Regions from separate parts of the Streptomyces sp. NBC_01803 genome, predicted to be linked through region 1. Evidence: riboswitches for the same ligand, from Rfam matches in the RefSeq annotation. Region 1 holds a riboswitch; the other holds the start of a gene.
The links. Region 1 has a riboswitch for cobalamin ahead of OIE51_RS09255 (CbtB domain-containing protein). Riboswitches for the same ligand answer to the same signal wherever they lie in the genome.
Positions count from the first base shown of each region.

Region 2: linked by a shared signal. The riboswitch ahead of OIE51_RS23140 (cobalamin biosynthesis protein) and the one ahead of OIE51_RS09255 (CbtB domain-containing protein) in region 1 are both predicted to bind cobalamin.

Region 1 is NZ_CP109073.1:2,151,480-2,159,455, reverse strand. Features, by position in the region: gene OIE51_RS09275 (DUF445 domain-containing protein) at 1-639, shown strand, start outside; tRNA gene OIE51_RS09270 (tRNA-Leu) at 1,219-1,293, shown strand; gene OIE51_RS09265 (OsmC family protein) at 1,414-1,842, shown strand; gene OIE51_RS09260 (CbtA family protein) at 1,839-2,588, opposite strand; gene OIE51_RS09255 (CbtB domain-containing protein) at 2,604-2,819, opposite strand; cobalamin riboswitch at 2,853-2,975, opposite strand; gene OIE51_RS09250 (DUF2087 domain-containing protein) at 3,017-3,295, opposite strand; gene OIE51_RS09245 (L,D-transpeptidase) at 3,441-4,010, shown strand; gene OIE51_RS09240 (hypothetical protein) at 4,069-4,197, opposite strand; gene OIE51_RS09235 (antibiotic biosynthesis monooxygenase family protein) at 4,424-4,735, shown strand; gene OIE51_RS09230 (IclR family transcriptional regulator) at 4,737-5,495, opposite strand; gene ehuA (ectoine/hydroxyectoine ABC transporter ATP-binding protein EhuA) at 5,575-6,360, opposite strand; gene ehuD (ectoine/hydroxyectoine ABC transporter permease subunit EhuD) at 6,344-6,997, opposite strand; gene ehuC (ectoine/hydroxyectoine ABC transporter permease subunit EhuC) at 6,994-7,776, opposite strand; gene ehuB (ectoine/hydroxyectoine ABC transporter substrate-binding protein EhuB) at 7,773-7,976, opposite strand, start outside.
Region 2 is NZ_CP109073.1:5,088,722-5,096,697, reverse strand. Features, by position in the region: gene OIE51_RS23165 (hypothetical protein) at 1-576, opposite strand, end outside; gene OIE51_RS23160 (alpha/beta hydrolase) at 753-1,898, opposite strand; gene OIE51_RS23155 (class II aldolase/adducin family protein) at 2,203-2,883, opposite strand; gene OIE51_RS23150 (inorganic phosphate transporter) at 2,954-4,222, shown strand; gene OIE51_RS23145 (hypothetical protein) at 4,219-4,410, shown strand; cobalamin riboswitch at 4,495-4,621, shown strand; gene OIE51_RS23140 (cobalamin biosynthesis protein) at 4,755-5,690, shown strand; gene OIE51_RS23135 (cobyric acid synthase) at 5,903-7,429, shown strand; gene cobN (cobaltochelatase subunit CobN) at 7,426-7,976, shown strand, end outside.

The DNA.
Region 1 (7,976 bases):
AAGCACCGCGAAGCCGTCCTGTCCGCCGTCCAGGGCGGCGCCCCCGGCTGGACCCCGCGCTTCGTGGACCGCAAGGTGGGCGACCGCGTCCATCGCGAACTGCTGCGCTTTGTCACCGAGGCGCGCGACTCCCCCCACCACCCCGCGCGCGGCGCCCTCGACCGATTCCTGACGGACTTCGCCCGTCAGCTCCAGCACGACCCGGCCACCCGCGCCAAGGTGGAACGCCTGAAGGCCGACTTCCTGGCACGCCCCGAGGTCCAGGAGCTGATCGCCTCCGCCTGGGCCAACCTCCGCGCGATGGTCCTCACGGCCGCCGAGGACGAGCACAGCGCGCTTCGCCGCCGCGCCCGCGACGCGGTCCTCACCCTGGGCCACCGCCTCGCCTCGGACGAACGCCTGCGCGCCAAGCTGGACGGCTGGGTGACCGACGCCACGATCCACGTCGTCTCCGGCTACCGCACCGAGATCACGTCCCTGATCACGGACACGGTCGCTTCCTGGGACGCCCGCACCACGTCCCGCAAGATCGAACTCCACATCGGCCGCGACCTGCAGTTCATCCGCCTGAACGGCACGGTCATCGGCGCTTTGGTGGGGCTGACGATTCACGCCCTGACCCACGCCGTGGGCGGGTGACGCGCCGCCTTCCCCGCCCGTTGACCCGTCGGAGGCGACGGAGACGGCCAGCAGGAGACGGGGCACATGGCCCCGCGCCACACGGCGGCGCGGGGCGGGCTCGCGTGGTGCGGGACGTCCGCGTATACGGCGTCTCCATGGGGCACTTCACCGGTAAGGCCCCAACCGGGGGCGGCCGGCGGCGAATCGGCGTCCGGCGGACGACATGCTCCGGGCCGGGCCGCCCGGAGCCCCGCGCGTGCGGCGGGCTCTGCCGCGCCGGGCGCTCCGGGGGACTCCGGAAATCCCCAGAAGACTCCGGAAATCCCCAGAAGACTCCGGAAGACTCCGGAAGACTCCAGAAGAAGGGTGTCCCGCACCTGGGCGCGGGGTGCGGAACGGCGACCGGTGGCACGGCGCGCGGCTCGTGCCGGAGATCGATCACCTGGGCCGCGGCCGGTCCGACCACCGCCTCGGCGAACCTCCGGTATCTGTGCCCGTCCCGCCACCGCCGGCCGCCGACTTTCGCACGTCGTGGCCGGTGAGACGCGGGACACCCGGGGCGGTGGGCACTTTCCCGGCCGGTACAGTTGGGTGAGCGGGCCCGTACCCCAGCTGGCCAGAGGGCGCCGGTTTAGGTCCGGTGTGTCGTGGGTTCGAGTCCCACCGGGCCCACCGCGGACCCTGCCCTCCGGCGGGGCTCTTCACGGTGACGCCGGGCCGGCGGCGATACCGTGTCCTTCGTACGTTGCTCGTACGTGACCCGTTGTTCCGATTCCTCCAGGAGGATCGACCATGGCAACCACCCGCATCGCCACGACGAACTGGGAAGGCTCCCTCATGGAGGGCGCCGGGACCGTGTCCCTGGATTCCTCGGGGGTCGGGAAGTTCGACGTCACCTGGCCGTCCCGGGCCGAGGAGCCCCATGGGCGGACCAGTCCCGAGGAGCTCATCGCCGCCGCGCACTCCTCGTGCTTCTCGATGGCCCTCTCGCACGGGCTCGCCGGCGCCGGGACGCCGCCGGAGTCGGTGCAGACGCAGGCGAGCGTCACGTTCCAGCCGGGGCAGGGCATCACCGGCATCGTGCTGAGCGTCAAGGCGCGGGTGCCCGGGATCTCGGCGGCGGACTTCCAGACCGCCGCCGAGGCCGCCAAGGCCAACTGCCCGGTCAGCAAGGCGCTGACGGGTGCCCCGATCTCGCTTGAGGCCGAACTGCTCGACTAGGACCGGACGCTGACAGTCTCCGCCGGGGCGGGGGCCGTCGGCCGGGCCGTTTCCGCCTGGCGGCTCAACAGCCAGAAGGCGACGGCCAGTCCGGCCCAGAGCATGCCGTGCCCGGCCAGGGACAGCAGGCGGAAGTCCCACAGCAGTTCGGCGGGGACGTCCACCGGGTCGGGGTTGCCGGGCAGCAGGAAGAGCGCGGCCAGGGTGGCCACGAGCGTTCCCGCGACGGCCAGGTGACGGACCGGCTGGAGCTGGTCCGTCAGCCTGCGGTACAGGTGCCAGGCCAGTGCCGTGCCGAGCACGCCGATCACCAGGGCGGCCAGCCAGGCGAGTTGGCGTTCCTCGACGGTGTCGCTGTCGCCGACGCCGGGGGGCCGGGCCGGGTAGCGCAGGCCGGGCAGCAGCGACAGGGCCACGAAGCCCGCCGCGGCCAGGGCGACCGCGCGCGGCCAGTCGGCCGCCGGGTCCGGGACCCGGTACAGCACCGCGTAGACGATGCCGAAGAAGACGCCGATGGCCAGGCCCATGACGATCGCGGTCACCACCAGCCCGATGTGCTGGGTGCCGCGGCCGAAGACTTCCTCGGCGGCGTGCGCGTGCCCGGTCTCACCGTGTTCCGCGCCGTGTTCCTCTTCGAGGCGGATGGCGCGGTCCAGCAGGGGACCGGCCAACAGGAGGGAGAACAGGCCCGAGAGCAGGCCGCCGAAGCCGCCCGCGGCGATGCCGCGGGTGAGCGGGGGGAGCATGTCCGGTGATCCCTCTCAGTGGCAGGGAGCGCCGAACAGGTGCCGGCCGTCGTGCGAGAACTCGTGGAGGTAGTTCTCCGTGGCGGCGATGGCCTGGCCGTTGTCGAAGAAGACGGCCCAGAGAGCGAGCAGAGCGATGACAGCGGCGAACGCGGCGACGGCCCAGTCCCGGGTCCGGCGCGTCGCGTCGGCGGCGGGGGCCGCGGTCGTTCCTACGGTGTGCTGAGACATCCGAAGTCCTCCTCCTGGGGTTTCCACGCCCCATGTTCGGAGAGAGCGACGGATCAGTTCCTGACTCCGCGCCGGCTGTCGGCCGGCGGCGTCACAGTGGCGGGACCGTCCCGGATTCGCACCGGGTTCCTGCATACCGTCGCCTCAAGTATGAAAATATGAAGTGCCTTGAGCGTGGCAGGCTTGGCATACCCCTGTCAACGGACCCGACCGTAGTTCATGCCGTCCCGCGATCTGGCCAGCCAGCCCTCGTCCACCAGGTACCGGCGGAGCGCCGCGCAGTCGTCGTGGACCGTGAGCAACGCCTCGTTGACCTCGCGTTCGCTGTAGACACGGCCGCGCTCGAAAAGCGTCTCGGCGAGGTGGGCGAGCAACTGCTCGCGGCGCGCGACCCGTCGGGGGATCGCGATCAGCCGTCCGCGCGCGAAGAGATGACTGACGCCCCGGGCATCCCGGGCACCGTCCCCATCGGTCACGGTCCTCGCTCCTCTCATGCCGGTCATGCCGGTCATGCCGGTCATGCCGGTCACTCCGGTTCCGGATGCGCTTCCGGACGGCCCCAGGCTGCCACGACCGCCCGGCCCCCGCATGCGGATTGTCCGGGCTGCCTACACTGCTGGCATGCCCAACCGTCAGGTCCCCACGGCGACATGGATCTCCTTGCTCACCGCGGGGGCGCTGGTGATCGTCACGGCGCTGGCCGTGCAGGCGCGTGACGACGCCCCGGCGAGCGCGGCACCCGGCACGAGTGAGCCCTCCGCGTCACCGACGGCGGACGGGACGGCTTCCGCCGATCCGTCGCCCGAGGCGCCGGCGGTGCCGGAGGACTCGGGCGACGGGCGGCGCGTCGTCTACTCGCTGGGTCAGGAACAGGTCTGGCTGGTGGGCGACGACAACACGGCCACGCGCACCTTCACGGTCTGGCCCGGGACGGTGACCCCGGAGGTCGGGACGTACACGGTCTCGTACCGCCGCCCGGAGAGCACCGGCAGCGACGGGGCGCCGATCGAGAACATCGTCTACTTCACGGTCGTGGGCGGGATATCCATCGGGTTCTCCAACGCGGTGGACGGCGCGTCCCCGAGCCCGGGACCGGGAGTCGAGACCGGCGGCATCCGGTCGCGTGCCGAGGACGGCGACGCCGTATGGGAGTTCACGGAGGTCGGCACCACCGTGCGGGTGGTCGGGTAGCTCACGGACGGGGTGCGGCGTCCGGCATCCGCCGCACGGCGCCGCGCTTCTCGTCGAGTCACGCGGTGATCGACTCCGACTCGTCGGCGTGCTCGTCGAGTTCGTTCTCCATCCGGGTGGCCCCGGCGGCGGACCAGGCGTCCACCACACCGGCCGTTGCCTCGCGCTCGCCGTCCCGCCGGGTCACCTCCGTTCTCCTCGGCGGTGGCGGAGCCGGAGGCCCCGTCCCACCGGGGATCGCCCAGCGCGTCCAGCGGCGTCGCGTACCGGTGTCCCTCGCCCGCCATGCACCGGGACCGGCTCCCGGACCGGGCGCACCGGCCGGTCGCGCCACGCCGCCGGGGACGCCGGACGGTCCCGGCACCCGGTGTAGGAGACTGCTCACAGGCCGATCTGTCGGAGGAAGGTGCTCGATGAGCGTGGTGAAGATCAACGTGCTGTCCGTTCCCGAGGAGCAGCGGGAGGTTCTGGAGAAGCGGTTCGCCGGGCGGGCCGGGATCGTCGAGGCGCAGGACGGGTTCGAGTGGTTCGAGTTGCTGCGGCCCGTCGAGGGGACCGACACGTATCTCGTGTACACCCGCTGGCGCAGCGAGGAGGACTTCCAGAACTGGCTGAGCGGGCCCATGCGGCAGGCTCATCAGGGTGGCGGCGAGCGGCCGGCGGCGGCGGGTTCGACGCTCTGGTCCTTCGAGGTGATCCAGCAGGCGGGGCCCAGGGAGGGCTGAGTCACAGGGCCAGCGACAACAGGGTGGGCGCGGCCTGCCGGTTGAGCGCCTCGGCCGCCAGCCGCAGACGGTGGGCCTGATCGATCGGCAGGGACAGGGCCAGACAGCCGGCCGTCGAGCCCGCCGTCAGCGGGACCGCCGCGCACAGCGTGCCGACCGCGTACTCCTGGAGGTCGAGCACCGGCATCGTGGCCGGCCGGCGGTCCAGCGCGCTGAGCAGGATCCGCTGGTCGGTGATGGTCCGCGAGGTGAGGCGGGCGGCGGGGTGGCGGGCGAGGTGGTCCTGGCGGCCGTCGTGGTCGAGCTGGCTGAGCAGGCACTTGCCGATCGCGGTGGCGTGGGCGGCGGCGCGGAAGTCCACCCACTCGTTGACCCTCGGCGTCTGCGGGGCGTCCGAGGTGAGGGTCACCTCCAGCTCGCCGTCGGCGTAACGGGCCAGGTAGACGGCCGCGTTGAGCGATTCGCGCAGCGCGTCCAGCGCCTGCTGGAGCTTCTCCTGCCGCAGCCGCCGCCGGTCGGCGGCGGAGCCGAGCAGGACGAGGGCGCGCCCGGCGGCGTAGCCGCCGTCGGCGAGCCTGCGGACGTAGCCCTCGCGGCGCAACGTCCCTAGCAAATGGGCGAGTTGACTTGCTGGGAGGGCGGCGGCGCGCCCCAGCTCGTCGTCGCGCAGGCCGTCCGGGTGTCCGGCGATGATCTCCAGCACCCGCAGGGCGTGGCGCACGGAGCGGAACGGGGCGGTCCGACCGGACGTGGTCCCCACTGCGTCCTCCTGGCTGCGTCCTCGCGGAGAGCGGATGGCGACCAGCCTAGCGATGAACGGAGTCGGTGGGCGGCAGAGCTCACAGGACGGTGCTGAGGAACTCCCTGGTGCGGTCGTGTTCCGGGGCGCTGAAGATCTTGTCCGGGCTGCCGGATTCGACGATCCGGCCCTGGTCGAACATCAGGACCGCGTCGGAGATGTCCCGGGCGAACGACATCTCGTGGGTGACGACGAGCATGGTGATGTCCGTGGTGCGGGCGATGTCGCGCAGCACGTCCAGCACGCCCGCGACCAACTCGGGGTCGAGCGCCGAGGTCACCTCGTCCAGCAGCAGCACTTGCGGGCGCATGGCCAGTGCCCGGGCGATGGCGACCCGTTGCTGCTGGCCGCCGGACAGCTGGCTGGGGTATTTGTCGAGTTGGTCGGTCAGGCCGACCAACTCGATGAGGTCGCGGGCGCGTTCCGCGGCCTCCTCGCGGGACAGGCCGAGGACGTGGACGGGCGCCTCGGTGACGTTCCGCAGCACCTTCATGTTGGGGAAGAGGTTGAACTGCTGGAAGACCATGCCGATCTTCTTGCGGACCTCGCGGACGTGCCGGTCGCCGGCCCTGATCAGCTTGCCGTTGCGCTGCTCGTGGGTGAGGCAGTCGCCGTCCACGCTGATCGTGCCCTCGTCCGGCCGCACCAGGGCCATCAGCAGCCGCAGGATGGTGGTCTTGCCGGAGCCGGAGGGGCCGATGAGAGTGACGTGCTTCCCCCGGGCCACGGAGAAGTCGAGGCGGTCGAGGACGGTCGTGTCGCCGAAGCGCTGGGTGACCTGGTCGAATCGGATCAGTTCGTCGGGGGTTTCAACGGGTGACGGCAAGACGACGCTCCAGGGCTCGGACCAGCAGAGAGGCCGGGTAGGCGATGGCGAGGAAGGCGACACCCACGATGGTGTACGCCTCGGTGGTGAACGTCGCGTCGCTGAAGCCCCTGGCCTCCCCGAACATGTCGAGTGCCCCGACGACCGCGATCATCGGTGAGTCCTTCAGCATGGCGATGACGTAGTTCCCCAGGGCCGGGACCACCCTGCGGACGGCCTGCGGCAGGATCACCGCGCGCCAGGTGCGGCGGCGCGGCAGGCTGAGCGCGGTGGCCGCCTCCCACTGGCCGGCCGGGACGCCGTCGATCCCGGCGCGGTAGACCTCGGCGATGTACGTCGAGTAGTGCAGGCCGAGGCCGACGATGCCGGTGGTGAGCGCGGACATCGACGGGCCCCACTCGGGCACCACGTAGTAGAGGAAGAAGAGCTGCACCAGCAGCGGCGTGTCGCGGATGAACTCGGTGACCGCGTTCACCGGCCAGCGCACGAGCGCGAGGCGGGAGCGCTGCGCGAGGGCCCACACCAGGCCGAGCGCGAAGGCGATCAGGCTGCCGAGCGCCAGCGCCTGGAGGGTGACCAGCACCCCGTCCCAGAAGCGCGGCAGGAAGGCGTCGACGACGTCCCAGTCCCAACTCACGCGGCACCGCCGCCCACCGTGCCGGACGCCATGCCGGGCGCCGCGCCGGCGGTCAGCGCGCCCGCGCCCTCCCCGGCCCGCTCGCGCGGCGCGAGCCGCGACCACAGGCTTCCGCCGCGCGGCGGCGCCTGCCCCACCCGGGACTTGGCGTGCCGCTCCAGCACCCGCATCCCCCGGGTGAGGACGAACGCGAGGACGAAGTAGAGGACGAGGAGCAGCGTGTAGACCGGCGCGCTCTCGTTGCTGCCGAGCCGGACCAGGTTCCCCGCGTAGGTCATGTCGGCCACCGTGATCGTGGAGACCAGCGCGGTGCCCTTGAGCAGCTCGATCAACAGGTTGTTGAACGGTGGCACCATCTCCGGCCACGCCTGCGGGATCTCGATGCGCCGCAGCCGCTGGAGGCGGGTGAAGCCCAGCGCGACCCCCGCCTCGCGCTGGGCGGCGGGCACGGCCGCCAGGGCGCCGCGCACCACCTCCGAGCCGTAGGCGCCGTAGGTCAGGCCGAGCGCCAGCACCCCGGCGAACATCGGCACGAGCTGCCAGCGGAAGATCAGGGGCAGCGAGAAGACCAGCCAGAACATCAGGACCAGCGACGACATGCCGCGGAACAGCTCGAAGTAGCAGCCGGACAGGAACCGCAGGACCCACAGCCGCGAGGTCCGCAGGGCGCCGACGGCGAACGCGACGGCGGCGGCCAGCACGGCGCCGCAGAGCGTGACCTGGATCGTGATCCAGACGCCGGGCAGGAAGTAGTTCTCGAACATCCCCTGGGTCATCATCGGCACAGCTCCTCGGCGGTGAGGTCGGTCATCTCCGCCTCGGTGAAACCGAAGGGCGCGACGATCTCCAGGAGTTCACCGCTGTCCTTGAGCCGGTGCAGCTCCTCGTTGAAGGCGTCGCGGAGGTTCTTCTCCGTCGGCCGGAACGCGAACCCGCCCGCGCCGTAGGCCGGTTCGCCGTCCACGACGGGCTGGAACGG
Region 2 (7,976 bases), 2.9 Mb from region 1:
GGCGTTGTCCTGGGCGCTGTCGGTGGCTTGGTCCTCGGTGGCCGGGGCCTCGGTGGTGGCTTGGTCCTCGGTGGCCGGGGCCTCGGTGGTGGTGGCCGGGTCGCGGTCGGCGCGGAGCTCGGTGATGCGCTGGAGCAGCAGGTCGATCAAGCCGGCCGCCGTCACCGGGCCGTCGGAGAGCCGCATGACGGACAGGAGCTGCGGCACGGCGGCCACGACATCGGCCACCGTGCCCGGGTCGGCGTCCGGCGGCGCGGGCCGGGCCAGGGACCAGGCGTCGAAGAGCGCGACCCAGCCGCGCAGGGCCGCCGTGTCGTCGCGGTGCCAGGCGCGCAGTCGCCAGCCGGCGCGGACGCCGCCGCTGTCCGGGGCGTCCGGCGCCTGCTCGATCAGCCCGGCGAGGCGGGCGCGTCCCCAGTGGTCACGCACCGCGTGCCGGGTCAGTCCCAGGTCCGCCGCGGCCTCCTCGGCGGCGGCCTCCGGCGAGCGGCCGGTGCGCTGCGCCCAGTGGGCGAGGCGGACGGCGTCGGCCAGGAGCGCGCGGGCCTGGCGGGCGAGCTGGTCCTGCGGGGCCACGCCGCGCGGCGGCGGGGCGGGAGTACGTCTACCGTGGGGCGTACCCCGGTGCGCGGCGGCGCGCTGTTGAGGCGTTTGTGGGACAAGTCGCAACCGGGGCTCACGCGGAGTTCGGAACGTCACCTGAGCAGTTTCACCGCTGGGGCAGTGAAAGCCCAAACCTCGGCTTCGGCGGCTCACATGAGCGGCGTGAGGAAGCGGCGCAGGCGCTCCTCGTAGGCGGCCGGATCGGCGTTCCACATGGCGGCGTGCCCGGCGTTCGGGACGGTGTGGAGCGTGACGCTCTCGGGGTGCTCGGCGGCCAGTTCCCGGGATGCGCGCCAGGGCGCGACGCTGTCGTCGGGGCCGTGGAAGATCATGACGGGGAGCGGCGCGCCGCCGTGGCCGGTGGGGTGGCCGGGAGGGCGTTCGTCCGTGTCGAGGCCGAAGCCGCCGTTGGCCGCGCCGAGCGCGAACGGCAGCAGCCGGGCGGGCACGCCGTGGTCGGCGGCCAGGGAGCGGAAGGTGGCGGCGGGCTCCAGGACGGGCGAGTCGAGGACGAGGCCGGCGACCTGGGCGTGGAGCGGCGACCGGACGGCGGCGCGCAGGGCCATGGCGCCGCCGGCGGACCAGCCGTAGAGGACGACGCGCTCGGCGCCGTAGCGGACGGCGTACCGCACGGCGGCCTCGGCGTCGCGCCACTCGTCGGCGCCGAGGCGGTTGACGCGGTCACGGGAGCGGGGGGCGCCGGGGTCGCCCCGGTAGACGGGGATGAGGACCGGGAAACGCTGCTCGCGCAGGAACGGCAGGAGGTTCAGGGGGTGTTCGCGGGTGGCGCCGAGACCGTGCAGGGCGATGACCCAGGTGGTGCGAGGGCCGGGCACGAACCAGGCGGGCAGCGGGCCGCTCTCGCCGGGGACGGACACGTCGGTGAACGGGATGCCGAGGGCGGTGCGCGGATCGCCGGTGTGGATCTGGGGGGTGAGCTCGACGGTGGTGCCGGGGGCGAGATCACCGCCGACGACGCGCTCCAGCTTCCGCACGACGGTGTCGGGGCCGCCGAACACGTCGTCGAGGACGGGCCCGACGACCGCGTGGCGACCACGGGCGGTGAGGCCATAGGTGCCCGGGCGCCGGGACCCGACGGACCGGGTGAGGGTGACGCGGCCGGGGCCGGTGGCGTGCACGGCGAGCCGTTCCCCGCCGAACCCGGCGGGCCGGGGTCGCCGCGAGGACCCCAGTGCGGCTCCCACGGCCCAACGTCCGGCGGCGACCGTGGCGACGGCCGCTCCGGCTCCCAGCAGGGTGGTGGCGGCCATGGCCGCCGTCGTGTGCCGACGCATGCCTTCCAGCATGGGCGCGATGGCCCAGTACCGCCATTCGGGCGGCGAGAAGCGGGCCGCGAGCGGCGGCCGGGGCCTGCCGTGGCCCGATCTGCGGGGATCGGGCCACGGCTCGTCCGTGGCCGTACGGGCGCGGCGCGGCGGCGCGGCGGCGCGCCCCGGGGAGCGTCGTGGCCCCGCGAAGATCCGGACGAGAGACCCGGCCGGTGCTCGGGGTCGGAGGTTCTCCGGTTGGTTCGCCGCGCGACGGGCGGCGCCGACGCGCCCCCGTCCCGGACCGGCGGGGAATCTCCGGCTCGGGACGCTAACGCTGGCCGTAGGTGCGGAGCTTGGTGGCGACCTTCGTCAGCTCTTCCGGCGGCAGCAGGGTCGGGGTGCGGCCCGGGACGGCGGTGGCGGTGAGCCACAGACGGCACATCCACTCCAGCTGGGCCGTGTTGTCGTACGCCTGGCGCAGGCTGCGGCCGTGAACGATCGTGCCGTGGTTGCGCAGCAGGCAGCCGGTGCGGTCGCGCAGGGCGGCGAGCATGTGGGTGGCCAGCTCCTCGCTGCCGTAGGTGGCGTACGGCGCGACGCGGACCGGGCCGCCGAGGGCGGCGGTCATGTAGTGGATGGCGGGCAGCTCGTCCACGAGGGTGGAGACGGCCGTCGCGTGCACCGCGTGGGTGTGGACGACGGCGGTGGCGTCCGTGGCGCCGTAGATCGCCAGATGCATCGGCAGCTCGCTGGTCGGGGCGAGGGAGCCGGCGCGGGGGCGGCCGGTCAGGTCCACGGCGAGGAGGTCGGCCGGGCCGAGGCGTTCGTAGGGGACGCCGGTGGGGGTGACCAGGACGGTGTCGTCCACGCGGACCGACAGGTTTCCCGAGGTGCCGACGACGAGGCCGTCCGTCACCGTCCGGCGTGCCCGGTCGATCAGCTCGCGCCACGCCTCGCGCCACGTGGACGGAACGTTTCGGCGCAGGACGATCCGATGCCGCCAGTTCATCTTTCGTTCACCTATTCACCTTACGTTAACGGCGTTTGTCCCCCCGCCCGCCGAGCGATTGTCCGGGTACATGGAACACATAACGCTGTTGATCACGATCGTGCTCATCACGGCTTTGGCGTTCGATTTCACCAACGGCTTCCACGACACGGCCAACGCCATGGCCACCACGATCTCGACCGGTGCCATGCGGCCCAAGGCCGCCGTGGCCATGTCGGCGGCGCTGAACCTCCTCGGCGCCTTCCTCTCGGTCGAGGTCGCGCGGACGATCTCCGGCGGCATCATCGACGAAGAGGCGGGCGTCCAGCCCGAAGTGATCTTCGCCGGGCTGGCCGGGGCCATCGTATGGAACCTGCTCACCTGGCTGGCCGGCCTCCCCTCCAGTTCGTCGCACGCCCTCTTCGGCGGCCTGATCGGCGCGACGCTCGCCTCGGTCGGCTCGGGCGCGGTCAACGGGGACGCCGTCGTCACCAAGGTCCTGGTACCGGCCGTGGCCGCCCCGCTGGTCGCCGGGCTCGCGGCGCTGCTGGCCACCCGGCTGACCTACCGCGTCACGCGCGGCGCCGACGAGAAGACCGCGGCCAAGGGATACCGGACGGGACAGATCGCCTCCGCCGCGCTCGTCTCCCTCGCGCACGGCACGAACGACGCGCAGAAGACGATGGGCGTCATGACGCTGGCACTGATCGCCGGCGGCACGCTGGACCCCGGCTCGGACCCGCCGCTGTGGGTGATCGGCTCCGCCGGGGCCGCCATCGCGCTCGGCACCTACCTCGGTGGCTGGCGCATCATCCGCACCATGGGCAAGGGCCTCACCGACATCCGGCCGCCGCAGGGCTTCGCCGCCCAGACCAGCGCGGCCACCACGATCCTCGCCTCCTCGCACATGGGGTTCGCGCTGTCCACCACGCAGGTCTGCTCGGGCGCGGTGATGGGCTGCGGCCTGGGCCGCAAGGGCGGCGTGGTCCACTGGTCCACCGCTTCGCGGATGGTCCTGGCGTGGGGCCTGACCCTCCCGGCGGCCGGGCTGATCGGCGCCGCCGGGGCGCTGCTGGCGGACCGGGGCGACTGGGGTGTGGGCGCGGTGGCGGTGCTGCTCGTCACGGCCGGGGTCGCGAGCTGGGCGCTGGCCCGCCGCCGGCCGGTCGACCACTCCAACGTCCTGGACACGGAGGTGGACGCGGGCAGGGAGATGGACCCGGGCACGGGGATGGACCCGGGCACGGCCCAGGAGCGGGACGCGGTCGGGGCCGTGCCCGGTCCGGTGCGCGTCGTCATCGCCGCGCCCGCCGCTACCGCGGCTCCCGCCGCCACTCCCGCTCCCGAGGTGTCGCTGTGAACATCGACTGGGCCGTTCTCGGCCAAGTGATTGTCGTCTCGGTGCTGCTGACGCTGGCCGTGGTCGGCCTGTTCTCGGTGGGCATCCGCACCGGGTCCGCCAAGTCGGCGGTGCGCTCGGCCGGTTACCTGTGTTTCACGGCGTGCGCGGCGGCCGTGGGCTACGGCATCTGGATCGTCGCGACGTAGTCCACGGGCCGGGAGCGGCTTCAACAGGGAGTTGACGCCGCTTCCGGCCCATGGTGGACTCAACGATGCCAAACGGCGGCAGGAGAGGAAGCCGGTGCGAATCCGGCGCGGTCCCGCCACTGTCACCGGGGAGTGCTCCCCCACCGAACGTCACGGTCCCGTCAGGGGCTGGAAGGCCGGGGGAAGCGCCGATCCGGGAGCCAGGAGACTCTCACCGCCGGTCACGTCGAACCAGGGCGCGGACCCTGAGTGAGGACATACCGCCATGACTGGCTCCTTCCTGCCCCCGCCACATCCGCACCGCGCCGCATCCGCACGAGGTACCACAACGGCCGGCTGACGTCATGCGCGCATCGCACGCGACGGCGTACGGCCTGGCCCTCGGCTACCTCGGCGATCTCCTCACCGGCGACCCGCGCCGGGGTCATCCGGTGGCCGCCTTCGGCCGTGCCGCCGCCGCCCTCGAACGCCGTCTGTGGCGCGACCACCGGGCCGCCGGTGTGCTGCACACCGCGCTGTGCGTCGGCGGAACGGCCGCGGGGGCGGCGGCACTCGCCGGGCTCACGCGGGGACACGCGGGGCGCGGCGCGGTAACGGCCATGGCCGCCTGGGCCGTTCTCGGCGGCACGAGCCTGGCGCGGGAGGCGCGCGGCCTCGGGGACGCGCTGGCGGCCGGAGACGTCGCGCGGGCACGGGAGTTGCTGCCCCGGCTCTGCGGGCGCGACCCGTTGTCGCTGGACGAACCGGCGCTGGCGCGGGCCGTCGTGGAGTCGGTCGCGGAGAACACCTCGGACGCGGTCGTCGGCGCGCTCGTCTGGGGCGCGATCGCCGGAGTGCCGGGGCTCGCCGCGTTCCGCGCGGTCAACACGCTGGACGCGATGGTCGGCCATCTCTCGCCGCGCTACCGCCGGTTCGGCTGGGCCTCGGCCCGGCTGGACGACCTGGCGGGCTGGCCGGGCGCCCGGCTCACCGCCGTCCTGGCCACCGTGGCCGGCCCCCGGCCGCGCGCCGCCGCCCGCGTGTGGCGGGCCGACGCGCACCGCCACCCGAGCCCCAACGCGGGCCCGGTGGAAGCCGCGTTCGCGGGCGCGCTGGGCGTCCGCCTCGGCGGCACGCTCTCCTACGGCGGACGGGTGGAGCACCGTCCGGTGCTCAACGCCGCTGGTCGCCCAGTGGATTTCGCCGACATCGACCGCGCGATCCGCCTCTCACGCCGCATCGGCACCCTGACCCTGGCCGCCTGCTGCGCGGCGAGCTACGCACGGGAGGCCCGAAGGTGAACGACCCGTACGAGCTCCCGCACCCCTCACTCGCGCCCCAGCGGGACGGGACCGAGAAGCCCACTCCGACGCCCGACCCGGGCGGCGACGCCGCCGGCGCGGCCCCGGACCCGCACGAACCCGCACCACGCGGCGCGGTCAACCGACCGGCGGACGCCGGCCCGGGCGAAGCCCCGCTCCCTCCCGCCCTGCCGTCCCCGCGGCACGGTCCAGTGCGGCGCGGTCCGGTACGGCGCGGGGGGGCGTTGCTCGTCGCCGGGACCACGTCCGACGCGGGGAAGAGTGTCGTCACCGCCGGGATCTGCCGGTGGCTCGCGCGGAAGGGAGTGCGGGTGGCGCCGTTCAAGGCGCAGAACATGTCGCTCAACTCCTTCGTCACCCGCGACGGCGCCGAGATCGGACGGGCGCAGGCCATGCAGGCCGCCGCCGCCCGGGTCGAGCCGAGCGCGCTGATGAATCCCGTGCTGCTCAAGCCCGGCAGCGATCGCGGGAGTCAGGTCGTCCTGCTGGGGCGGCCCGTCGGGGAGGTCACGGCACGCGGCTACCACACCGAGCGCCAGACCCGGCTGCTGCCGACCGTCACCGACTGCCTGGACCGGCTGCGCGCCGAGTACGACGCCGTGATCTGCGAGGGCGCGGGCAGTCCCGCCGAGATCAACCTGCGGCGCGGCGACATCGTCAACATGGGCCTGGCCCGCGCCGCCGGGCTGCCCGTCGTCATCGTCGGGGACATCGACCGGGGCGGCGTCTTCGCCTCCTTCTTCGGCACCACCGCCCTGCTGGCCGCCGCGGACCAAGCGCTGGTCGCGGGCTATGTCGTCAACAAGTTCCGTGGCGATCAGAGCCTGTTGACCCCGGGCCTGGACATGCTGCGCGGGCTGACCGGGCGGCCTGTGCTCGGGGTCCTCCCGCACCGGCACGGCCTGGGCATCGACGAGGAGGACGGCCTGCGGATGTCCCTGCGCGGCACCGTCCGCGAGGCGAGCGCCGCCCCGCCGCACGGCCGGGACGTGCTGCGGGTCACCGTCGTCGCCATCCCGCTGATGTCCAACTTCACGGACGTGGACGCACTGGCCGCCGAACCAGGGGTCGCCGTCCGCTTCACCGACCGGCCCGAGGAGCTGGCCGACGCCGACCTGGTGGTGATCCCCGGCACCCGGGGCACCGTGCGGGCGCTGGCCTGGCTGCGTGAACGCGGCCTGGCCGACGCCCTGTCGCGGCGCGCCGCCGAGCGGCGGCCGGTGCTGGGCATCTGCGGCGGCTTCCAACTCCTCGGCGAATCCATCGAGGACGACGTCGAGTCCCGGGAGGGCCGCGTCGACGGACTCGGCCTGCTGCCCGTCCACGTGCGGTTCGCCACCGGCAAGACCCTGGCCAGGCCCACCGGTCACGCGCTCGGCCACCCCGTCGAGGGCTACGAGATCCACCACGGCGTCGCGGATGTCCGGGGCGGCGAGCCGTTCCTCGACGGCTGCCGCGTCGGGGCCGTGTGGGGCACCCACTGGCACGGCTCGCTCGAAAGCGACGGATTCCGCCGGGCGTTCCTGACCCGGATCGCGGCGGACACCGGCCGGGCCTTCGTCCCGGCCCCGGACACGGGCTTCGGCGCGCTGCGCGAGGAGCAACTCGACCGGCTGGGCGATCTCATCGAGGAACACGCCGACACCGCCGCCCTGATGCGGCTCATCGAGGAGGGCGTCCCCGACGGCCTCCCCTTCATCCCGCCGGGAGCGCCATGACGACCGTGCTGCTGCTGTCCACCGCCGACACCGACCTGCTGGCCGCCCGCGCCTCGGGCGCCTCCTACCGGATCGCCAACCCGGCCCGGGTGGACACCGCTTCGGAGCTACCCGCGCTGCTCGCGGGCGCCGATCTCGTCGTGGTGCGGCTGCTGGGCGGCCTGCGCGCCTGGGAGGACGGGGTGGCCGCCGTCACGCGCTCCGGGCTCCCGGCCGTGCTGCTCGGTGGTGAGTCGACGCCGGACGCCGAGCTGATGGCCGCCTCCACCGCGCCCGCCGGGGTGGTCGCCGAGGCGTTGGCCTACCTGGTCGCGGGCGGCTCGGACAACCTCGCGGAGCTGGCGCGTTTCCTGTCCGACACCCTGCTGCTCACCGGCCACGGCTTCGCGCCGCCCCGGCCGATGCCCGCGTTCGGCACGCATGGGGCCCGCGCGCACAAGCCGGACCGGCCGACCGTGGGCGTCCTCTTCTACCGGGCGCACGAACTGGCGGGCAACACCGCGTTCGTGGACACTCTGTGCGACGCGCTGGAGGAGCGCGGTGCCAA